2 regions of the Mesorhizobium sp. CCNWLY176 genome follow, and region 2 is predicted to be linked to the other one. Evidence: predicted binding sites of a transcription regulator. Region 2 holds the regulator's gene; the other holds the start of a gene.
What was found. Region 2 encodes PhoB, which activates phosphate uptake and scavenging genes when phosphate is short. Its sites were predicted from a motif close to TGTCATNNANCTGTCAT; they were not measured.

Region 1 (4,882 bases), on a different contig from region 2:
CCTTCAGGCCCTTGTCGGCAAGCTGCAAACCGTAATGCAGCGTCGCGTTGTTCAAGGCGTGAGCCGAGGTGACAGGCACGGCGCCGGGCATGTTGGCGACGCAGTAATGGATCACGCCGTCGACCTCATAGGTCGGGTCGGCATGGGTGGTGGCATGCGAGGTCTCGAAGCAGCCGCCCTGGTCGATCGCTACATCGACAAGCACGGCACCCTTCTTGATGCCGGACAGCATTTCGCGGCTGACGAGCTTGGGCGCGGCAGCACCGGGGATCAGAACCGCGCCGACGATGACATCCGCCGAGAAGCATTCTTCTTCCAGCGCTTCAACCGTCGAATAGCGGGTGTGAATGCGGCCGCTGAACAGGTCGTCGAGCTGGCGCAGGCGCGGGATCGAACGGTCGAGAATGGTAACGTCGGCACCGAGGCCGACCGCCATCCGGGCCGCATGAAGTCCGACGACGCCGCCGCCGATGACCGTGACCTTGCCCGGCAGAACGCCCGGCACGCCGCCCAGCAGCACGCCGCGGCCGCCATTGGCCTTCTGCAGCGCGGTCGCGCCGGCCTGGATGGCGAGGCGGCCGGCGACTTCCGACATCGGCGCCAGCAGCGGCAGGCCGCCGCGATCGTCCGTCACGGTCTCATAGGCAACAGCAGTGACGTCCGACGCGAGCAAGCCCTTGGTCTGTTCCGGATCGGGAGCGAGATGCAAATAGGTGTAGAGGATCTGGCCATCGCGCAACTGTACCCATTCGTTTGGCTGTGGTTCCTTGACCTTGACGATCATGTCCGACTTGGCAAATACGTCGGCGGCCGTCTTGGCGATCGTTGCGCCGGCGGCACGGTAAGCGTTGTCATCGGCGCCAATGCCGGCGCCGGCGCCCGTCTCGACCAAGACCTCGTGGCCGTGGGCTGCATATTCGCGAACCGCACCCGGTGTCAGGCCGACGCGATACTCATGATTCTTGATTTCCTTGGGGCATCCGACGCGCATTGTGTTCCTCCACTGTTTCCCGTCGATGGAATTTTTTGTATCGCTCATGAAATCACAGAATCGGCTGTGCTTGTTTGCAAATTGGGTTGCTGTTGCCGCCTGAAATCGCTATTCGTTGCGCGAAATCTCGGTATATTCGAAGGAAATACGAATAATGTCGCTCGACAGGATCGATATCGCCATTCTGGACGCTTTGCAGAAGGATGGGCGCATCCCAAATGCGGCTCTAGCCGAGAAGGTTGGCCTGTCGCAGTCGGCCTGTTCGCGCCGGCTAGACAATCTGGAAAAGAGCGGCGTCATCCGCGGCTATCACGCCCGGCTTTCCAACGCGGCGCTCGGCCATCAGATGACGGCCATCGTGCACATCTCGCTGTCGGGCCAGTTCGAGAAGACGCTTTCGGATTTCGAGGCGGCGGTGAAGCGCTGCCCCAACATCCTGTCATGCCATCTGATGTCGGGCGAATATGACTACATCCTGCGCATCGCTGCTAAGGACCTGGCCGACTACGAGCGCATCCACAAGGAATGGCTGTCGGCCATGCCGCACGTGACCAAGATCAACTCGTCCTTCGCGCTGCGCGAGATCATCGACCGCACGGCGCTCGGCATGAAGCCGGAGCTGGCGTGATCGGGTGTGCCGATATTCAGATGATGGCGGCCTGCGAACAGCAGTTTTCTGCGCTTCCGGTACTCACGTACCCAAATGTACGCTCCGTTCCGGTTCTCGAAAACCGCCGTTCTCGGCACGCCCTGATCTGAATCTCGACACACCCGAATGTGTCTTGGTCCTAAGCACTGCTTGCTTGTTTGCGGCACTGCACCATAATCGGGACGAATCGTTTTCTTCGCCCAAGCGAGCCCGATGGATCCTGCTTCCAGCCCACATCACGTCGTCGTCGTCGGTGCCGGGTTCGGCGGCCTGGAGGCTACCCGCAACCTGACCGGCGCACCCGTGCGCATCACGATCATCGATCGGCGCAACCATCACCTTTTCCAGCCGCTTCTGTATCAAGTCGCCACGACGTCGCTGGCGACGTCCGAAATCGCCTGGCCGATACGCCAATTGCTGCGCAACCGCGAGGATGTGACCACGCTGCTAGGCACCGTTACCGGCGTCGATCCCGCCGGCAAGCGGGTGCTGATGGAGGACGGCGAAGCTATTCCCTATGACACGCTGGTGCTGGCGACCGGTGCGCGGCACGCTTATTTCGGCCATGACGAATGGGAGCCTTATGCGCCCGGCCTGAAGACGCTGGAGGATGCCACGACCATCCGCCGGCGCATATTGATGGCCTTCGAGAAGGCCGAGCGGGAAACCGATCCCGAACGTCGCCGCGCGCGTTTGACCTTCGTCATCATCGGCGGCGGTCCGACCGGCGTGGAACTGGCCGGCACCATCGCTGAACTGGCGCATGACACGCTGCCGAAGGAGTTCCGCAACATCGATACGCGCGAAGCGCGCGTGGTGCTGATCGAGGCGGGCGAACGCGTGCTTTCCGCCTTCGTGCCGGCGCAATCTGCCTATGCCAAGAGCGCGCTCGAAAAGCTTGGCGTCGAGGTCGAGCTCGGCAGGGCGGTTTCCGAATGCAACGCGCAGGGCGTGGTCTATGGCGGGCAGCACCTGCCGGCAAAGACGATCATCTGGGCGGCAGGCGTGGCCGCGTCACCGGCGGCGGAATGGCTGGGTGCCTCTGCCGATCGCGCCGGACGGGTGATGGTGGAGCCGGACCTGACGGTCGCCGGGCACCCGGAAATCTTCGTGATCGGCGATACGGCACATGTCACGACGCCGGAAGGCAAGCCCGTTCCCGGTGTGGCGCCTGCCGCCAAGCAGCAAGGCTGGCATATTGCCGCGACGATCAAGGCCCGGTTGAAGGGCGACAGTTCGGCGCGGCCTTTCAAGTACAAGAACGATGGCAACCTGGCCACGATCGGCAAGCGCGCTGCGGTGATCGATTTCGGCTGGATCAAGCTCAATGGACGCATCGCCTGGTGGCTGTGGGGCCTGGCGCACATCTATTTCCTGATCGGCCTACGCAACAGGCTCTCCGTCGCGCTGAGCTGGCTGTGGATCTATACGACAGGCCAGCGCAGCGCCCGTCTGATCACGCAGGGCTCTGCGCAGGCGCCCGCAAAACCGAAATGATCGCTGATTAGCCGACAAATTGTCATCGGCGCGTCATCTGTTCCTGCTGGACTTGGTAAAAATTCGGCGCGAAACTCATCGTTTCGACGTCGATTTTTTTCGAGATCAATCTCCAGGAGAAAACCATGTCTGAGTTGCTTCATCCCTTGTCGCGGCGGTCCTTTTTAGCAGGTGCAGCGGCAACCGGGGCCTTCGTCATGCTGCATCCGTTTTCGGCGCGCGCGCAGGCCAATCAGGCGCATCTCAGAATCATGGAAACGACCGACATCCATGTGAACGTGCTGCCCTACGACTATTATGCCGACAAGCCGAACGACACGATGGGCCTTTCCCGCACCGCTTCGCTGATCGATGCCGTGCGCAAGGAAGCGACCAATTCCATGCTGATCGACAATGGCGATCTCCTGCAGGGCAACCCGATGGGCGATTATGTCGCCTATGAGAAGGGCCTGAAGGAAGGTGACGTTCATCCCGTCATGAAGGGCATGAACCTGCTCGGCTATGAATGCTCGACGCTCGGCAACCACGAATTCAACTACGGCCTGTCCTTCATGGACAAGGTGCTGGCCGGAGCCAATTTCCCGTTCGTCTGCGCCAATCTGGTCAAGGGTACCGTGCTTGCCTCCAATCCGCGCGACGACAAGCTCTATCTCAAGCCTTACGTGATCCTCGACAAGAAGGTGAAGGACGGCGCGGGCGCGGAACATCCGATCAAGATCGGCATCATCGGATTCGTGCCGCCGCAGATCATGATCTGGGACGCCAAGAACCTGACCGGTAACGTGCTGACGCGTGACATCGTGGAGGCTGCAAAAGCCTGGGTGCCGCAGATGAAGGAGGAGGGCGCCGACATCGTCATTGCGCTCTCGCATTCCGGCATCGACAACAAGCAGGGCGACCTGATGGAGAACGCTTCGTTCTTCCTCGCCGGCGTGGACGGCATCGATGCGGTCTTCACCGGGCATCAGCATCTCGTCTTTCCCGGCCCGAAGGACTTTCAGGGGCTGGAGGGCGTCGATGCTGCGAAAGGCACGCTGCAAGGCAAACCGGCCGTCATGGGCGGCTTCTGGGGCTCGCATATGGGCCTGATCGACCTGATGCTGGAAGCGGACGGCGGCAAATGGAAAGTCGTCTCGGCGACATCGGAGGCGCGGCCGATCTACGAGCGGGTGGAGAACAAGAACAAGGCGACGGTCGAGGACGACAAGCGCATCGTCGATGCGCTCAAGGAGGATCACGAGGCCACGCTCGCCTATGTGCGCCGGCCGGTCGGCAAGACTTCGGCACCGCTCTATTCCTATTTCGCGCTCGTCGCTGACGATCCGTCGGTGCAGATCGTAAGCCAGGCGCAGACCTGGTACATCAAGGACCTGCTGAAGGACACGCAATACAAGGACCTGCCCGTGCTTTCGGCGGCAGCACCCTTCAAGTCAGGCGGCCGCGGCGGTCCAGAGTACTATACGGACGTGCCGACGGGCGACATCGCGATCAAGAACGTCGCCGATCTCTACCTCTACCCGAACACGGTGCGGGCGGTGGAGATCACCGGCGCGCAGGTGAAGGACTGGCTGGAGATGTCGGCGGGCATCTTCAACCAGGTCGAGAAGGGCAAGGCCGACCAGCCGCTGATCAACACGGACTTTCCGTCCTACAATTTCGATGTGATCGATGGCGTGACCTACAAGATCGACCTGTCGCAGCCGCCGAAATACGATCCGAAGGGCGCCGTCATCAACGCAGGCTCA
Region 2 (4,882 bases):
TCATGACCGAGAAAGCACTCGAAAGCGCAGTGAGCGATAAAATGAGCGGCACACCCAACGAAATCATCAAGATGCGCGGCAACAAGGTCGGCGTGTTTTACGGCGAGAAGCAGGCGCTGTTCGATGTCGATCTCGACGTGCGCGAAAACCAGGTGACGGCGCTGATCGGCCCTTCGGGCTGCGGCAAGTCGACCTTCCTGCGCTGCCTCAACCGCATGAACGACACGATCGACAGCGCGCGGGTGACCGGCAAGATCACGCTCGACAATGAAGACATCTACGACAAGAACATCGACGTGGTCGAACTGCGCGCCCGCGTCGGCATGGTCTTCCAGAAGCCGAACCCGTTCCCGAAGTCGATCTACGAGAACGTCGCCTACGGGCCGCGCATCCATGGGCTGGCCAAGAAGAAGTCCGATATGGATCATGTCGTCGAGACCAGCCTGAAGAAGGCCGGCCTGTTCAACGAGGTCAAGGACCGCCTGCTCGAACCCGGCACCGGGCTTTCCGGCGGCCAGCAGCAGCGCCTGTGCATCGCGCGCGCCATCGCGGTGTCGCCCGAGGTGATCCTGATGGACGAGCCGTGCTCTGCGCTTGATCCGATCGCCACCGCAAGGGTCGAGGAACTGATCGACGAACTGCGCCAGAACTACACGATCGTCATCGTCACTCACTCGATGCAGCAGGCAGCGCGCGTTTCGCAGCGCACGGCGATGTTCCATCTCGGCTATCTCGTCGAGGAGGGTGCGACCGACAAGATGTTCACCAACCCCGACGACAAGCGAACCCAGGACTACATCACCGGCCGCTTCGGCTGACGCGAACACGACGCGGATTGCAAGGACAGCATCATGGGCGAACATACCGTCACCTCTTTCGATGAAGATCTGGGACATATCGACCGTCTCATCCGGGACATGGGCGACCTGGCCGGCGCGATGGTCAGCGCTTCGATCCAGGCGCTGGTTCAGTCCGACAATGCGCTCGGCCAGCGCGTCGTTTCTGACGACGCCATCATGGATGCGCGCCAGCGCGAGCTGGACGAGCGCGCGATCACGTTGATCGCCAAGCGCCAGCCGATGGCGCAGGACCTGCGCGCGGTTGTCGGCGCCATCCGCATGGCCGGTGATCTGGAGCGGATCGGCGATCTCGCCAAGAACATCGCCAAGCGCGTCAGCGCAGTCGGCCAGAGCGCCACGCCGCGCGACCTTGCCCATTCGATCGAGGCGATGTCGGGCATGGTGCTGGATCAGGTTCGGGAAGTGGTCGACCACTATGTGTCGCGCCGGCCTGACGAACTGCAGGCGCTGCGCGCCGCTGACGAGAAGATCGACGTCAAATACACCGCCGTGTTCCGCGAGCTCCTGACCTACATGATGGAAGACCCGCGCAACATTACCGCTTGCACGCACCTTCTGTTCTGCGCCAAGAATCTGGAGCGCATCGGCGACCATGTCACCAACATTGCCGAAAACGCCTATTATGTGATGACCGGAAAGCAGCTTCCGCTCAATCGGCCGAAGCAGGACGAGACGTCGATGACCGCACCCGCCGCCTGAGGCGTGTCGATAGCGGAGATTTAAAAGGGTAAGCTTGCTCCACCGGCGGTGCGAAACCCGCCGGACACCATGCGAAAGGCGAGGGGGCTCGAACCGGATCGCGTTAACAGGACGGCAAATTGATGATCGCACCCAAAGTCATGGTGGTGGAAGACGAAGAGCCGCTGGGCGTGCTGCTTCGCTATAATCTCGAATCGGAAGGCTATCAGGTCGAGATCGTGCCGCGCGGCGACGAGGCCGAAATCAGGCTTCAGGAAAACGTGCCCGATCTTCTGGTGCTCGACTGGATGCTGCCGGCGGTTTCCGGCATCGAACTTTGCCGCCGGCTGAGAATGCGTCCCGAAACCGAACGCCTGCCGATCATCATGCTGACGGCGCGTGGCGAGGAAAGCGACCGCGTGCGTGGCCTTTCCACCGGCGCCGACGACTATCTGGTCAAGCCGTTCTCGACGCCGGAATTCATGGCGCGGGTGCGCGCACTGCTGCGCCGCGCCAAGCCGGAAGTGCTTTCCAGCGTGCTCAAGGTCGGCGATATCGTGCTCGACCGCGAGGCGCACCGCGTCTATCGCAAGAAGAGCGAGATCAAGCTCGGGCCGACGGAATTCCGCCTGCTCGAATTCATGATGCGCCATCCCGGCCGCGTCTTCTCGCGCAGCCAGCTTCTCGACAATGTCTGGGGCGAGACGATCTATATCGACGAGCGCACCGTGGACGTGCATGTCGGCCGGCTGCGCAAGGCCGTCAATACAGGCCGAATGCCCGACGTCATCCGCACCATCCGCGGCTCTGGCTACGCGATCCGCGAGGACTGATTTTCAGGCTACGTTCCTGCCCGCTGCTGCCGGGCTTGCGCCCGGTGCAAAAATTTCCTGATCGACGAAGGTCAGCGCCTGCATGGTGCAGCCTTCGCGGATAAGCGGAAGCTCGTTCGGCTCGGTGTCGAAGGAGATCGCCTTGTTGTGCTGGCCGCCGGCGGTCCTGTCGATCGCTTCGCGCAGCGCCGGCTCGATCAGGTCGAAAGCGGTGGCGCCAATGCCGACGACGGCGACCGGAGCGGGATCGATCAGCGCGAACAGGCTGCCAAGGCCGAAGCCGATCGCTTCGCCAGCCTTGCGGAACGCTTCGCGCTCGGGGCCGTCGCTCGCGCGTGCGCTATCTGCCAGCATGCGCATGTCGCCATCGCTGATGTCGGCGAGCGGCGCATCGTCTTCGCTTGCCTGTTTTGCCTTGCGCCAGATGGCATAGTTGCCGGCATAGGCTTCGACGCAGCCGCGCCGGCCGCAGCGGCAGAGCGCGCCATCGGGCCGATGGATCATATGGCCGAACTCGCCACCGGAGGATTGCGTGCCGGTGAAGAGCTCGCCCTTCAGCACCATGCCCATGCCGATGCCGTGCGAAAGCAGCACGGCGATGAAGTCATTGTGGTAGCGCTCGGGCTTGCGCCATCTCAGCGCCACCGCAATCATGTTGCAGTCGTTCTCGACGGTCACGGGAATGCCGGTTGCTTCCTCGATGATGTCGGCGAAAGCGATGTGGGTATGCGCTGTGATCGGCGTCCACAGCATCGCGCGGGACGTGGAATCGGTGATGCCCTGCACGGCCATGCCGATGCGCATCACCCGCCGGCCGGCCGATTTACGCAGCGCGATCTGCCGGCGCACCATGGCCACGCATTCGCCGATCAAGCCGTCGCGCGACATGGTCAGCGTTTCGAGCCTGCGTTCTTCTTCGGACACGACCTTGCCGGAATAGTCGACGATCGCGACCGAAAGGAAGTTCAGGGAAAGGACGACGGTGACGATTTCGGCGGCATCGGGATTCAGTTCCAGCGCCACCTGTGGCCGCCCGCGCTTTTGTGACGACGCTTCCGGCCCCTTGGCTTCCAGCAGAATCCCCTCGGCGATAAGGTCCGACGAGATTGCGGAGATGGTCGAGTGGCTGAGCCCGGTCGAACCGGCGATCTCGGTACGCGACGGCTGTTGCGCCTGGCGCACGGCGGCAATGACCATGGCGCGGTTGCGCTTGCGCAGATCGTCGTGACGGATCGCGACCGACATGTTTTCGTATTCCTCCCGGGAGCCTGTTCATTCCGCTGAAGCGGAACGGCCCCTGCCTTGTTGTTGGACCGTGATCCTTCCGAAGGCTGTTCGGACAAGGGATCCTAGCCTTTGCAACCATCGTGAACCATCCCTTCACAGGGCAGGCCCGTCAACAGCGGCACAAGGATATTGACAGAACTCTGCGCATGCGTCATTCTTTTTTTCGAGGCTCGAAAAAAAGAGCTTCTGGGTAGGCCCGAAGGCCAAAGTATCGTTGCGCTGTCTTGGCGCCAGGGAGGAAATCATGAAGAAGTTTGCAACCGCCATGCTGGCGGGTGTTGCGCTGTCCATGTCGCTGGGCGCTGTCGCGCATGCGAAGGACAAGATCGTCGGCGTGTCCTGGTCGAATTTCCAGGAAGAGCGCTGGAAGACCGACGAAGCGGCGATCAAGGCTGCTCTCGAAGCATCCGGCGACAAGTACATCTCCGCCGACGCGCAGTCGTCGGCTGCCAAGCAGCTCACCGACGTCGAAAGCCTGATCAGCCAGGGCGCCAACGCGCTCATCATCCTGGCACAGGATTCGAGCGCCATCGGACCGGCCGTCGAAAAGGCCGTTGCCGAAGGCATTCCGGTCGTCGGCTATGACCGCCTGATCGAAAACAAGGACGCCTTCTACCTGACCTTCGACAACAAGGAAGTCGGGCGCATGCAGGCCAAGGGCGTCTTCGACGTCAAGCCGGAAGGCAACTACGTCTTCATCAAGGGCTCGGGCTCCGATCCGAACGCCGACTTCCTGTTCGCGGGTGCGATGGAAGTGCTCAAGGACGCGATCGATAGCGGCAAGATCAAGAATGTCGGCGAGGCCTATACCGATGGCTGGCTGCCCGCCAACGCGCAGAAGAACATGGAGCAGTTCCTGACCGCCAATGACAACAAGGTCGATGCAGTCGTTGCTGCCAATGACGGCACTGCCGGCGGCGCGATTGCCGCTCTCGACGCGCAGGGCCTGGCAGGCTCGGTCCCGGTTTCGGGACAGGATGCGGACCATGCAGCACTCAACCGCATCGCGCTCGGCACCCAGACCGTTTCGGTCTGGAAGGACTCCCGCGAACTCGGCAAGACTGCGGCAGAAATCGCCTCGCAGCTCGCCGACGGCACCGCGATGGACAAGATCGCGAACGCCGTGAAGTTCGACGGCGGCCCGAACAAGGTCGAGATGACCTCGGTGTTCCTGAAGCCGGTTGCAGTCACCAAGGACAATCTGAACGTCGTCATCGACGCCGG

Region 1: a site for PhoB is predicted at 3,158-3,174, ahead of WBQ96_RS15735 (bifunctional 2',3'-cyclic-nucleotide 2'-phosphodiesterase/3'-nucleotidase). Genes of this name have one in related genera too.

What each region holds. Positions count from the first base shown of each region.
Region 1 covers NZ_JBBBDZ010000008.1:209,722-214,603, reverse strand. Annotated here, with positions in the region: gene ald (alanine dehydrogenase) at 1-991, opposite strand, end outside; gene WBQ96_RS15745 (Lrp/AsnC family transcriptional regulator) at 1,146-1,619, shown strand; gene WBQ96_RS15740 (NAD(P)/FAD-dependent oxidoreductase) at 1,854-3,137, shown strand; gene WBQ96_RS15735 (bifunctional 2',3'-cyclic-nucleotide 2'-phosphodiesterase/3'-nucleotidase) at 3,263-4,882, shown strand, end outside.
Region 2 covers NZ_JBBBDZ010000005.1:355,200-360,081, forward strand. Annotated here, with positions in the region: gene pstB (phosphate ABC transporter ATP-binding protein PstB) at 1-818, shown strand, start outside; gene phoU (phosphate signaling complex protein PhoU) at 852-1,559, shown strand; gene phoB (phosphate regulon transcriptional regulator PhoB) at 1,682-2,371, shown strand; gene WBQ96_RS11525 (ROK family protein) at 2,375-3,616, opposite strand; gene xylF (D-xylose ABC transporter substrate-binding protein) at 3,903-4,882, shown strand, end outside.